2 regions of the Enterobacter sp. SA187 genome follow, and region 2 is predicted to be linked to the other one. Evidence: riboswitches for the same ligand, from Rfam matches in the RefSeq annotation. Region 2 holds a riboswitch; the other holds the start of a gene.
The links. Region 2 has a riboswitch for thiamine pyrophosphate ahead of thiM (hydroxyethylthiazole kinase). Riboswitches for the same ligand answer to the same signal wherever they lie in the genome.
Positions count from the first base shown of each region.

Region 1: linked by a shared signal. The riboswitch ahead of thiC (phosphomethylpyrimidine synthase ThiC) and the one ahead of thiM (hydroxyethylthiazole kinase) in region 2 are both predicted to bind thiamine pyrophosphate.

Region 1 covers NZ_CP019113.1:1,440,561-1,447,529, reverse strand. The annotation lists gene nudC (NAD(+) diphosphatase) at 1-602, opposite strand, end outside; gene BMF08_RS06965 (Rsd/AlgQ family anti-sigma factor) at 701-1,222, shown strand; TPP riboswitch at 1,276-1,385, shown strand; gene thiC (phosphomethylpyrimidine synthase ThiC) at 1,468-3,258, shown strand; gene thiE (thiamine phosphate synthase) at 3,258-3,893, shown strand; gene thiF (thiazole biosynthesis adenylyltransferase ThiF) at 3,886-4,641, shown strand; gene thiS (sulfur carrier protein ThiS) at 4,625-4,825, shown strand; gene thiG (thiazole synthase) at 4,827-5,597, shown strand; gene thiH (2-iminoacetate synthase ThiH) at 5,594-6,718, shown strand; gene BMF08_RS06930 (PTS sugar transporter subunit IIB) at 6,836-6,969, shown strand, end outside.
Region 2 covers NZ_CP019113.1:3,953,087-3,960,055, forward strand. The annotation lists gene BMF08_RS19035 (nucleoside permease) at 1-1,136, shown strand, start outside; gene BMF08_RS19040 (ADP-ribosylglycohydrolase family protein) at 1,133-2,137, shown strand; gene BMF08_RS19045 (PfkB family carbohydrate kinase) at 2,134-3,093, shown strand; gene BMF08_RS19050 (GntR family transcriptional regulator) at 3,067-3,813, opposite strand; gene thiD (bifunctional hydroxymethylpyrimidine kinase/phosphomethylpyrimidine kinase) at 3,849-4,649, opposite strand; gene thiM (hydroxyethylthiazole kinase) at 4,646-5,434, opposite strand; TPP riboswitch at 5,470-5,566, opposite strand; gene BMF08_RS19065 (hypothetical protein) at 5,805-6,857, shown strand.

The DNA of each region.
Region 1 (6,969 bases), 1.9 Mb from region 2:
ATCAGCGATTGCGGGAACGGCCAGGGTTGCGAGGTAACGTAGCGCAGATTTTTCACGCGGATGGCGCTCTCTTCCATGACTTCGCGGGCCACCGCCTGCTCCAGCGTTTCGCCCACTTCGACAAACCCGGCCAAAACGGTATAGATGCCGTTACGGTGGCGCGTGTGCTGGGCCAGCAGGATTTTGTCTTCCCGGCGGATGGCGACAATGATGCACGGCGCGATTTGCGGGTAATAACGTTCACGACAGTTGCCGCACAGCATCGCCCACTCGCTTTTACTGGTGTGCATGGTGTGCCCGCAGTAACCGCAAAACTGGTGCGAGCGGTAAAACTCCGCCAGTTGCACGCCGCGCCCGGCGAGCTGGAACAGCCCGACATCCTGATCCATTAATTGCCGCACGGATGACATATCCTGACGACGATTCTGACGCACCAGCCACACCGGCTCGCCCTGCCATTCGCCGATGGTTAAACCGCGCTGACCCACAAGATCAAAATTTCCTGCCTCGCCATGTGGTAATTCTCCAGCGGGCAGCCATAATTTTTGTTCATGGCTGACAATCCACCAGCCCTGATCGGTTAATTCGATGACACGTTCCATAATCTGTTGCACTACCTTAGCGACACTGGCATGTTGGTAACATCATTTTTACAAATTTTGGGTAAGTATTTTTTAATCTTAATATTACGGAGTTGATCATGCTAAACCAGCTACAAAGCCTGACAGAGCGAGTGGGAGGAAGTAATAAACTTGTCGACCATTGGTTACATGTCCGTAAGCATCTGCTTGTTGCTTATTACGATCTGGTCGGCATTAAACCTGGCAGAGAATCCTTTACAGAACTCGATGAAAAAGCGCTGGATGATTTTTGCCATAGCCTGGTCGATTATCTTTCCGCTGGTCATTTTAGTATTTATGAACGCATTATCAGCGAAATGGAAGGGACCAGCCCACTTTTCGCCGCCACGCAGATCTATCCTCTGCTGGAAGCGAACACGCAGCAGATCATGAATTATTATGATTCCAGCCTGGAAAATGCCATTGATGACAGCAACTGCATTGAATTCCAGCATGCGCTGTCCGGCATTGGCGAAGCGCTGGCGCAACGCTTTACCCTTGAAGATCAATTGATCGTTCTGGCGTTCGACTTCAACCTTTCTGAAAGCGCCAACGACGAGGCAGTAACCAATAACGAGAGAGATATGGCTCGTCCTGCTTGAGTTCTGCGGCAGTAACACGTAATTTATTTTAGCTTTCCCGTATAACGGGAAATTATTTCTTGTCGGAGTGCCGCGTACGACAGTACCGGCTGAGACCGTTAATTCGGGATCCGCGGAACCTGATCAGGTTAGTACCTGCGAAGGGAACAAGAGTTCATCTGCATGGCATCGCTGCATCCGGCGATCGCCCTCTTGCTTCATCCGTCATTCTGACAAGCCACGTCCTTACTTTTATGGAATGAGCTATGTCTGCCACTAAACCAACACGTCGCCAGCAACGCGAACACGCCCAGCGCTTTATCGATACTCTGGAAGGTACTGTCTTCCCCGGCTCCCGACGCATCTATATTCAGGGTTCACAGCCGGACATTCGCGTGCCCATGCGTGAAATTCAGCTCAGCCCGACGCCAGTCGGCGGCACTAAAGACGCGCCACGTTTTGAAGAAAACGAAGCGATCCCGGTGTATGACACCTCCGGTCCGTACGGCGATCCCGCCATTACTATTAACGTCCGGCAGGGGCTGACCAGGCTGCGAAGCCCGTGGATTGCAGCGCGTGGCGCGACGGCAGGCCAGTGCGTGACCCAGTTGCACTATGCCCGCCAGGGGATTGTCACGCCGGAGATGGAATTTATCGCCATCCGTGAAAACATGGGCCGCGAGCGCATTCGCGCTGATGTCCTGCGCCAGCAGCATACTGGCGAAGGCTTTGGCGCGCGCCTGCCGGAAAACATCACCCCTGAATTTGTACGTGATGAAGTGGCCGCCGGGCGCGCCATTATTCCCGCCAACATCAACCACCCCGAATCCGAGCCGATGATCATTGGCCGCAACTTCCTGGTAAAAGTAAACGCCAATATTGGTAATTCGGCGGTCAGCTCCTCCATCGAAGAGGAAGTGGAAAAGCTGGTGTGGGCCACGCGTTGGGGGGCTGACACCGTGATGGATCTCTCCACCGGCCGTAATATTCATGAAACCCGCGAATGGATCCTGCGCAACAGCCCGGTCCCCATCGGCACGGTGCCGGTTTATCAAGCGCTGGAGAAGGTCAACGGCATTGCGGAAAACTTAAGCTGGGAAGTATTCCGCGAAACGCTGCTGGAGCAGGCGGAACAGGGCGTCGATTACTTCACTATTCACGCCGGTGTGCTGCTGCGTTATGTGCCGATGACGGCAAAACGTCTGACGGGTATCGTTTCCCGTGGCGGCTCGATCATGGCGAAATGGTGCCTGTCCCATCATCAGGAAAATTTCCTTTACGAACGTTTCCGCGACATCTGCGAAATCTGCGCGGCCTATGACGTCTCCCTGTCGCTGGGGGACGGCCTGCGTCCCGGCTCCATTCAGGACGCTAACGACGAAGCGCAGTTTGCGGAACTGCACACCCTTGGCGAGCTGACGAAAATCGCCTGGGAGTACGACGTGCAGGTGATGATTGAAGGCCCCGGCCATGTGCCGATGCATATGATCCGCCGCAATATGACCGAACAGCTGGAGCACTGCCACGAAGCGCCTTTCTACACCCTCGGCCCGCTGACCACCGATATTGCGCCGGGCTACGACCATTTCACCTCCGGCATTGGCGCGGCGATGATCGGCTGGTTTGGCTGCGCGATGCTCTGTTACGTAACGCCAAAAGAGCACCTCGGCCTGCCGAACAAAGAGGACGTCAAACAGGGATTAATCACCTATAAGATCGCCGCTCACGCCGCCGATTTAGCCAAAGGCCATCCTGGGGCGCAGATCCGCGATAACGCCATGTCCAAAGCGCGCTTTGAATTCCGCTGGGAAGATCAGTTTAACCTCGCGCTCGATCCCTTCACCGCCCGCGCTTATCACGATGAGACGCTGCCGCAGGAGTCCGGCAAAGTGGCGCACTTCTGTTCGATGTGCGGCCCGAAATTCTGCTCGATGAAGATCAGCCAGGAAGTGCGCGACTTTGCGGCAAAGCAGGCGGTTGACGCCGGCATGGCAGATAAATCGAACGACTTCCGCGCCCGGGGCGGCGAAATCTATCTCCGGCAGGAGGAGGCGTAATGTACCAGCCTGATTTTCCGCCGGTACCCTTCCGGCTCGGACTTTATCCCGTGGTGGACAGCGTGACCTGGATCGAGCGTCTGCTCGGCGCCGGGGTGCGCACTCTGCAACTGCGCATCAAGGATAAGCGCGATGAGGAGGTGGAAGCCGATGTTATCGCCGCTATCGCCCTTGGCCGCCGCTATCAGGCGCGGCTGTTCATTAACGATTACTGGCGGCTGGCGATCAAACATGGCGCTTACGGCGTGCACCTTGGGCAGGAGGATTTACAGGACACCGATTTGGCGGCGATCCGCGCGGCAGGTTTACGCCTTGGCGTATCGACCCATGACGATATGGAAATCGACGTCGCGCTGGCGGCAAAACCGTCCTATATCGCCCTCGGCCATGTCTTCCCGACGCAAACCAAACAGATGCCTTCTGCCCCGCAGGGGCTGGCACAGCTGGCGCAGCATATCGCCCGGCTGAAAGATTATCCGACGGTCGCCATCGGCGGTATCAGCACTGAACGCGCGCCTGCGGTACTGGCGACCGGCGTGGGCAGCATCGCGGTGGTCAGCGCCATCACCGCTGCCGATGACTGGCAGGCGGCAACCCGGCAGTTGCTGGATCTGGCGGGGGTGGGCGATGAATGACAATGATTTCATGCGCTACAGCCGCCAGATCCTGCTGGAAGACATCGCCATTGACGGGCAGCAAAAATTGCTTGCCAGCCGGGTGCTGATTGTCGGGCTTGGCGGGCTCGGCTCTCCGGCGGCGCTGTATCTGGCGGCGGCAGGCGTGGGAACGCTGGCGCTCGCCGATGACGACGCGGTGCACCTCAGTAATCTGCAACGGCAGATCCTCTTCACCACAGAGGATATTAATCGCCCAAAATCACAGGCCGCGGCGCAGCGCTTACAGCAGCTCAATCCGGACACTGAACTGATCGCCCTGAATCAGCGTTTAGCGGGCGATGCGCTGCATCAGGAAGTGGCCCGTGCCGATGTGGTGCTGGATTGTAGTGATAACATGACCACCCGTCAGGCGATTAATGCCGCCTGCGTGGCGAACAATACGCCGCTCGTCAGCGCAAGCGCGGTGGGCTTTGGCGGGCAGTTGATGGTGCTGACGCCGCCCTGGACGCAGGGCTGCTATCGCTGCCTGTGGCCGGATGACGTTGAGCCTGAACGCAACTGCCGCACTGCTGGCGTCATCGGGCCGGTGGTGGGCGTGATGGGCAGCCTGCAGGCGCTGGAAGCCATCAAGCTGTTAACCGGCATAACGCCTGCGCAAGGTGAACTGCGGCTGTTCGATGCCCGCAGCCATCACTGGCGCACCATCACCCTTCAGCGGGCGGCAAACTGCCCGGCGTGCGGAGGTCTGCATGCGCATTCTGTTTAATGATGAGCCGATGCAGTGCGCCGACGCGCTGACCGTCAGCGCCCTGCTGACGCAGCTTAATCAGCTGACGCCTGGCATGGCGCTGGCGCTCAATCAGCACATCCTTCCCCGGGATCGCTGGGATCAACAACTGTTGCAGGACGGCGATCGGATCCTGCTTTTTCAGGTCATCGCCGGAGGCTGATATGTTACGCATTGCTGATAAAACCTTTACTTCGCACCTTTTTACCGGGACGGGGAAATTCGCCTCACCCGCGCTGATGATGAACGCGATACGCGCCTCCGGTAGCCAGCTGGTCACCCTGGCGATGAAGCGCGTCGATTTGCGCCAGCGCAGCGATGACCTGCTGGCGCCGTTGCTGGAGGCCGGGGTGACGCTGTTGCCTAATACTTCCGGGGCAAAGAATGCCGAAGAAGCCGTGTTTGCCGCACAGCTGGCAAGGGAGGCGCTCGGCACAAACTGGCTGAAGCTGGAGATCCACCCGGATCCGCGTTGGCTATTGCCCGATCCCATCGAAACCCTGAAAGCCGCGGAGATTCTGGTAAAGCAGGGCTTTATCGTGCTGCCCTATTGCAGCGCCGATCCGGTGTTATGCAAACGGCTGGAGGAAGCGGGCTGCGCGGCGGTAATGCCGCTGGGCGCGCCTATCGGCTCCAATCAGGGGCTGGAAACCCGCGCGATGCTGGAAATCATCATCGCTCAGGCTGGCGTGCCCGTGGTGGTGGATGCCGGGATAGGCGCCCCCAGCCATGCGGCACAGGCGCTGGAAATGGGCGCGGATGCGGTGCTGGTGAATACCGCCATTGCCGTGGCTGACGATCCGGTGAAAATGGCTCATGCATTCCGCCTCGCCGTTGAAGCCGGCGTGCTGGCGCGTGAAGCGGTGCCGGGCGCCCGGCACTCCTTCGCACAGGCCACCAGCCCGCTGACCGGTTTTCTGGAGGCGCAGCCATGAATACCTTCACTGACCGCTGGCGGCAGCTGGACTGGGATGACATCCGCCTGCGTATTCACAGTAAAACCGCCCGGGACGTCGAACGGGCGCTCAGCGCCACGCAGCTCACCCGCGAGGATATGATGGCGCTGCTCTCCCCCGCCGCCAGCGCGTTTCTGGAGCCGCTGGCGCAACGTTCGCAGCAACTGACCCGCCAGCGTTTTGGCAACACGGTCAGTTTCTACGTGCCGCTGTATCTGTCAAACCTCTGTGCTAACGACTGCACTTACTGCGGCTTTTCGATGAGCAACCGCATTAAGCGCAAGACACTCGACGACGATGAGATCGCCCGCGAGTGCGCCGCCATCCGTCAGATGGGCTTTGAACACATTTTGCTGGTGACCGGCGAGCATGAAAAGAAAACCGGTATGGACTATTTCCGCCAGCAGATCCCGGCGATTCGCCGCCAGTTCGCCTCGCTGCATATGGAAGTGCAGCCGCTGTCGCAGGCGGAGTATGCGGAGCTGAAAGCGCTCGGCCTCGACGGTGTGATGGTGTATCAGGAGACTTATCATGAAGGGGTTTACGCCAGGCACCATCTGAAAGGCAAAAAGCAGGACTTCTTCTGGCGGCTGGAGACCCCGGACCGGCTGGGCCGCGCGGGTATCGATAAAATCGGGCTTGGCGCATTGATCGGTTTGTCGGATGACTGGCGGGTGGACTGCTTTATGGTGGCGGAGCATCTGCTGTGGCTGCAAAAACAGTACTGGCAGAGCCGCTATTCCATCTCTTTCCCGCGACTGCGCCCCTGCACCGGCGGTATTGAACCCGCCTCCATCATGGACGAACGCCAACTGGTACAAACCCTGTGCGCGTTTCGCCTGTTCGCGCCGGAGGTGGAACTGTCGCTGTCAACGCGGGAATCGCCCTGGTTCCGCGATAACGTGATCCCGCTGGCGGTGAACAACGTGAGTGCGTTTTCGAAAACGCAGCCCGGCGGCTATGCTGACGACCACCCGGAACTGGAGCAGTTCGCGCCCCATGACGGGCGTCGCCCGCAAGAGGTGGCAAGCGCGCTGATGCGTCGTGGTTTACAACCCGTATGGAAAGACTGGGACAGCTGGCTGGGGCGCAATTTGTAACCGGTTTCACCTTAAGCGGGTTTCTTTGTGATGCCCGACACACAATCACTGCAAAGCGGTTGTTGATCCCCGGGGGTGGGATAATTATCAGTTATCCCATCTACATCGAGGCTAACTATGAAAAACATCGTTTTATGCTGTGCTGCCGGTATGTCCACCAGCATGTTGGTTCAACGTATGAAAGATGCGGCGCAGAAAAAAGGCGTCGAGGTGACCATCAAAGCCGTTCCGGTGGCGGAGTTTAAGGACAA
Region 2 (6,969 bases):
TCTCGCCTATTCTTGTGGGTTCGCTGACTGACCGCTTCTTCGCGGCGCAGAAAGTGCTGGCGGTGCTGATGTTTGCCGGCGCCGTTCTGATTTACTTCGCCGCCCAACAAACGGAGTTTGCTTACTTCTTCCCACTGCTGCTGGCCTACTCCCTGACCTATATGCCAACCATTGCGCTGACCAATAGTATTGCTTTCGCGCATGTGAAGGATGTCGAGGCTGACTTCCCGCGCATCCGCGTGATGGGCACCATTGGCTGGATCGCCTCAGGGCTGGTGTGCGGCTTCCTGCCGCAAATGCTCGGCTATGCGGATATTTCCCCGACCAATATTCCGCTGCTGATCACCGCCGGCAGCTCTGTGGTGCTGGGTGTCTTCGCGCTGATGCTGCCGCATACGCCGCCGAAAAGCACCGGCAAGCTGGACGTCAAAGTTATGCTCGGGCTGGACGCGCTGGTGCTGCTGCGCGACCGTAATTTCCTCGTCTTTTTCTTCTGCTCCTTCCTGTTCGCCATGCCGCTGGCGTTCTATTACATCTTCGCCAACGGTTATCTGACCGAAGTCGGCATGAAAAACGCCACCGGCTGGATGACGCTGGGGCAGTTCTCTGAAATTTTCTTTATGCTGGCGCTGCCGTTCTTTACCAAGCGCTTTGGTATTAAAAAGGTTCTGCTGCTGGGCTTACTGACCGCTGCTATCCGCTATGCTTTCTTCGTCTATGGCGGGGCGGATCACTACTTTACTTATGCCCTACTGTTCCTCGGCATTCTGCTGCACGGCGTTAGCTACGACTTCTACTACGTCACCGCCTATATCTACGTCGACAAAAAAGCGCCGGTGCATATGCGTACTGCCGCGCAGGGTTTGATCACCCTTTGCTGCCAGGGCTTCGGCAGTTTGCTGGGCTATCGTCTTGGCGGCGTGATGATGGAAAAAATGTATGCCTACAAAGAGCCGGTTAACGGCCTGACCTTTAACTGGGCAGGTATGTGGGCGTTTGGCGGCATCATGATCGCCGTCATCGCGGTGCTGTTTATGCTGTTCTTCCGTGAATCGGATAGAGAAATTACCGCGATTGTGGTGGACAACGATAAGAGCCCCACTCGCGGAGAGGTCCCACAAGGAGAGGTAAAATGAAATCAGAACGTATTCTCGGTGCGTTATACGGCCAGACATTAGGCGATGCGATGGGGATGCCGTCAGAGCTGTGGCCCCGGTCACGGGTGAAGGCGCATTTCGGCTGGATCGACCGTTTCCTGCCAGGTCCGGCGGAAAACAACGCCGCCTGTTATTTTGATCGCGCCCAGTTCACCGATGATACGTCGATGGCCCTTTGCCTTGCCGATGCCATTTTCGAATGCAACGGCAGGATTGACGCCGAGGTTATCGCCCGGCATATCCTGCACTGGGCCGAAGATTTTGATGCCTTTAATAAAAACGTGCTTGGCCCCACCTCAAAAATCGCCCTGCGGGCGATCCGCGAGGGGCGCCCGGTGAGCGAGCTGGAGAACAATGGCGTGACCAACGGGGCGGCGATGCGCGCCTCCCCGCTGGGCTGCCTGTTGCCGACGCACTCCCTCGATCAGTTTATCGATCAGGTGGCGCTGGCCTCCAGCCCGACCCACAAGTCCGATCTGGCGATTGCCGGGGCGGTGGTGATTGCCTGGGCGATTTCCCGCGCAATTGACGGCGATCGATGGCAGGATATTGCCGATGCTCTGCCCGCCGTGGCCCGCCATGCGCAGGAAAAACGCGTCACCACCTTTAGCGCATCGCTGGCGGCACGCCTCGAACTGGCGTTAAATGTGGTGCGCAATGCGTCCGGCGTGGAGTCTGCCAGCGAGCAGATTTATCAGCTGGTCGGCACCGGCACCAGCACTATTGAATCGGTGCCTGCCGCCATTGCGATGGTGGAGCTGGCGCAAACTGACCCGAACCGCTGTGCGATCCTGTGCGCGAATCTGGGGGGCGATACGGATACCATCGGTGCCATGGCTACCGCCATCTGCGGCGCGCTGCACGGAGTTTCCGCCATCAATGCCGCCTTTAAGCAGCAACTGGATGACGTCAATCAGCTCGATTTTTCGCATTACAGTGAAAAGCTCCTGGCTTATCGTCAGGAGCGGGAGGAAGCATGAAACCAGGCTATCTCGTCAGCCTTCTGCACCGGCTTGAAACCCGGCGTCCGGTGACGGTGTTAGGGGGCGCGGTGATCGACGTTATCGCCAGCGCCTATGCGCTGCCATTTCGCGGCTGCGACATTGAACTGAAACAGCAAAGCGTCAATATCGGCGGCTGCGCGCTGAATATTGCTGTCGCCCTGCATCGTCTGGGCATGCGCGCGCAAAACGTGCTGCCGGTAGGACACGGCATCTGGGCAGACATGGTCAGCAACGCGCTCAATTCCCACGGCATTGAAAGCGTGCTGAACGTGGATGAAGGGGATAACGGCTGGTGTCTGGCGCTGGTGGAGCCGGACGGCGAGCGCACCTTTATGACCTTTTCCGGCGTCGAAACCCGCTGGGCGAAGGCATGGCTGGATCCGCTTACCGTGCCGCCGGGCAGCCTGATTTCACTGTCGGGTTATCAGCTCTCCGCCGCCTGCGGCGAAGTGCTGGTCAACTGGCTGGAAACGCTGCACGACGTGACGCCCTATATCGATTTCGGTCCGCGTATTGAAGACATTGATCCGGCGTTGCTGGCGCGTATCCTGGCGCTGAAACCGATCGTCACCTTAAACCGCCGCGAATCAGAGATCGCCGCGCAGCTGCTGGACGTGGAGCCGGAACTTTTAGGCCCGGCGTGGCAGAAAGCGTACGGCGCGCCGCTGATTATTCGTCACGATCGCGACGGGGCCTGGTACTATGATGGCGATGAGCAGGGCTTCGTACCGCCCTTCCCGGCCACCATGGTTGACACCATAGGCGCAGGGGACAGCCATGCGGGCGGCGTGCTGGCGGGGTTATCCTCCGGCCTGTCGCTGGCGGATTCAGTCTGCCTTGGCAACGCCATTGCGGCGATAGTGGTCAGCAAGCGCGGCGGCGACTGTGCGCCGACGCGCGAGGAATTACTCCTCGCATACAAAGACGTATAAATCGCTGCGACAGGTACTGATGCTGTACTCAATGGGCCGGTTTTGTTGATCAAGCGCCACCTGGCTTATCACCAGAACCGGCACCATGTTTTCCAGCTGAATATGCGTCTGAAATTCAGCGTCCGGCATCCGGGCGCTGACCCGCGATTTTGTGCGCTGGGGATAGAGACGCTGGCTGCGGAAATAGTCATACAGCGAAACGCCAATGGCATCCACATCCTTGATGAGCGGCGCGGGCACCCAGGATTCCTCAATGGACACGGCGTCCTCATCCACATAGCGAATGCGCTTAAGCAGAAACACGTCGGAATCGGTGTCGATGGCGAGTTTTTCCGCCACCTCCGCCGGGCAGGGAACAATGCGTTTGTTCACCCACAGGGTATCCGGCTTCTTACCGCGCAGCACCACCTGCTGGGAAAATCCCCGCGCCTCTTTCAGTGAATATTCGAAGATGTTGTTGATTTGCGTGCCGTAGCCACGTGAACGCGTGACCACGCCTTCATCCTCCAGCATCTGCATCGCCTTGCGCACGGTAATGCGCGAAATCCCCGTTAACCCGCTGAAATCACGCTCGCCCGGCAGAATATTGCCGTGGGCCAGCAGCCCGCTCCGCACGGCGTCTTTCACCGTCCCGGCAAACTTCAGATACAGCGGCATGTTGTCCGCGGCGGCAATCCGCTCTTTCAGCTGTTCGATTAACTGGATATGCGCTTGTTCCATTTCGGGTATCCTGGCAAAAAAGTCCGGTGGTTATACTACCACCACTCATGGAAATGATGCACCGGCCCGATCCCCTCCCCCACTTCCAGCGTGTCGGCCTGCGCCAGCGCGGCGCTGAGCCAGCCTTTGGCATGCTCCACCGTGGTCGCCCAGTCTGTACAGCGCGGGCGCAGCGCCGCCAGCGCCGCCGACAGGGTACAGCCGGTGCCATGAGTATTTTTAGTGTGAATACGCGGTGCGGTAAAACGCGTCGCCCCGTCGCGGGTAAACAGCCAGTCCGGGCTTTCGGCATCCTCCAGATGACCGCCTTTCATCAGCACCGCTTCACAGCCGAGCGCCAGCAACGCGCGGCCCTGCTCGTGCATCTCCTGCTCGTTGCGGGCGTGAGGCGCGGCCAGCAGCGCGGCGGCTTCCGGCAGGTTGGGCGTGATCAGCGAGACCTGCGGCAACAGATGCCGACGCAGGGCGTCAACGGCACCGGGGGAGAGCAGCGCATCGCCGCTTTTGGCGAGCATCACCGTATCCAGCACCACATTCTGCACCTGATAACGCCGCAGCCGCTCCGCCACGGCTTCCACAATGTCGGTTTCGGCGAGCATGCCGATTTTGGTGGTGTCGATACGCACATCGCTGAACACCGAGTCCAGCTGTGCTGCGACAAACTCCGGTTCGATGCGGTACACCGACTGCACGCCGCGGGTATTCTGCGCCACCAGCGCGGTAATGACTGAACAGCCATAGGCGCCCAGCGCCGAGAAGGTTTTCAGATCTGCCTGGATACCCGCGCCGCCACTGGGATCGGTACCTGCAATGGTCAGCGCATTAATACGTTTCATGCCAGCGCCTCCCCGTCCAGACGATACAGCGCATCGAGAAACGCCGGGATAAACGAACCCGGCCCCTGACTGGCAGCGACGGCACGGCTGCCCGCCTGCGCCATAATGCCGCAGGCCGCCGCCACGTTAGTCAGGCGATCCCCCGGCAGCGCACAGCTGGCGGCCACCACCGCCGAGAGCGCGCAACCGGTGCCGACCACCCGCGTCATCAAGGGATCGCCCCCCGGCACCGCGAGCACACGCTCGCCGTCGGTGATGTGATCCACCTCCCCGCTCACCGCCACCACCGCCCCGCTCTGCCGCGCCAGCGCCACGGCGGCAGGCAACGCCGCACGGATGGTATCTGTGGTGTCAACGCCGCGACCGCCCGCCTGCATGCCCGCCAGCGCGAGGATCTCCGAGGCGTTGCCGCGAATAGCCGCCGGGCGCAGGTTCAGCAGTTCCCGGCAAAAATCGGTGCGGAACGTCAGGCCGCCAACCGCCACGGGATCGAGCGTCCAGGGTTTTCCCGCCTCGCGGGCGCTGTTAATGGCGACACGCATGGCTTCGGCGCGATCCGCCGTCAGGGTGCCGACGTTAACCAGCAGCGCATCGGCGATAGCGCTGAACTGCACGGCCTCTTCCGGCTCGATTACCATCGCCGGGGACGCGCCGAGCGCCAGCAAAACGTTAGCGGTAAAGCTCTGCACCACGTCGTTAGTCATACAGTGAACAAGGGGGGAATGGCGGCGGAAGTGTTGTAACAGAGTGGCGATATCCGCCGGATTTAGCAGGTCAGGTTGCATTTTTTGCTCCTGCCAGACTGCGAAGAAGGGACGCCGGCAGAGGCATCTGACTTCCCTACGCTGGCATTATCCAGATCAGGTGGTACGGGTATTTCTCAGCCTTCACGCAGAAGGGCACCCCGAGTCATTTGAATCAAAATCAATTATTTACAGTTAACACTGCAACAGAATTTAGTGTAGCCGCGGGCTGTTATCGGGCACAAGGAATTTCATAAAGTTTCTGCCGCCCGGCTTTTAACCTCTTTTAGGTATTCGTGCTTAGTGTGATCTGGATCAACATTTACAAATCTTGACAGGAGGATAGTAACGGCGCTGAACTAATGCGTCTCTTTTATAGACACAAAATTTACTATTCACGAAGTCAATCAATATGAAAATCTCTACTCTCGCCGCGGTCGTCTTAGCGGCTACTGCCTTTAATACAGCGGCAAATGAAAGCGTTTCCATTATGAACGATCGCCTTTCCAGCGCCATGCAGGATCAAGCCAATAACCATAATGATGCGACAGCGAGCCGTGTACATGATGCGTACAACGCCGTTAAGCAAGCTGAAAATGGTTCAATGGATAACTCGCACATGGGGAGCACGACGCAAGCCACACCAACCGCAGCCAGCTATGGTTTTAACGCGTACTCCGGATACTCAACCCGCCCCGGCACCTTCGCGCCAACGGCAGACGATCGCAATAATCATATTCCGGACGCCATACCCTCTGTGAAAACAGATGGCGTTCCGCAGGCAACGCCGCAGCGCGTGCCCGGTTTGCAGCTGACTCCGAAAGCGGTTGAACAACGTACGCCTGTGCTGAATCTTACGCCTGCAGCCATTGCGCAGAAAACACCGCAACTTACCAACGCTGTGCCCACACAGCTCACGCCACAGCGCGTGCCTGGCGCTATTCCGGCACAGCGTTATCAAAAAGTGCCTGTTGCCAATTTACAGGCGCCGGGCACGCTAACGCCTGTAGCCACCTATTCTGTACCCAAGCAGGCAATCAGCTATAGCGGTGCTTCTCGCCGACCGGGCACTTATCAACCTTCTGTGACCGCTCCCGCCATGGTGAAAGGTATTATGCAGTCTCCTGCAGTCGCCACACCTGAGCAGGTTGACAGCATTAATGTCAGCGTTAACAGCCTGAAACCAGATACACAGGTTAACGTCACTGTCGAAGGCAAAACCTTCACCACAACGGCGGGCGCTATTGCTAAGGTCGATCCTCAGGCGCAAATTAGCGTGCCACATATGCCGGTACTGGTTCGCACCCAATATAACGGGGCTAATCACGGTAACAATGGCGCACGGAAAGGCGAGTCTAATGGTCGCGGTGCAGATAATGCCCATTCCCATGCCTTTGGCGGACATGGCTATGGTCATGATAATAGCCGATCAGAAGGCTTCGGCGGCCATTCGCATTTTCATTAATAACCTTAGTCTGTATTTGATAAGAATACAGCAAATTACCGGGTTGATTCATAATAATCAGCCTGCTCAATATAAAAAATGCTCAAATACATTTTATGTAGCGCCCTGCTCT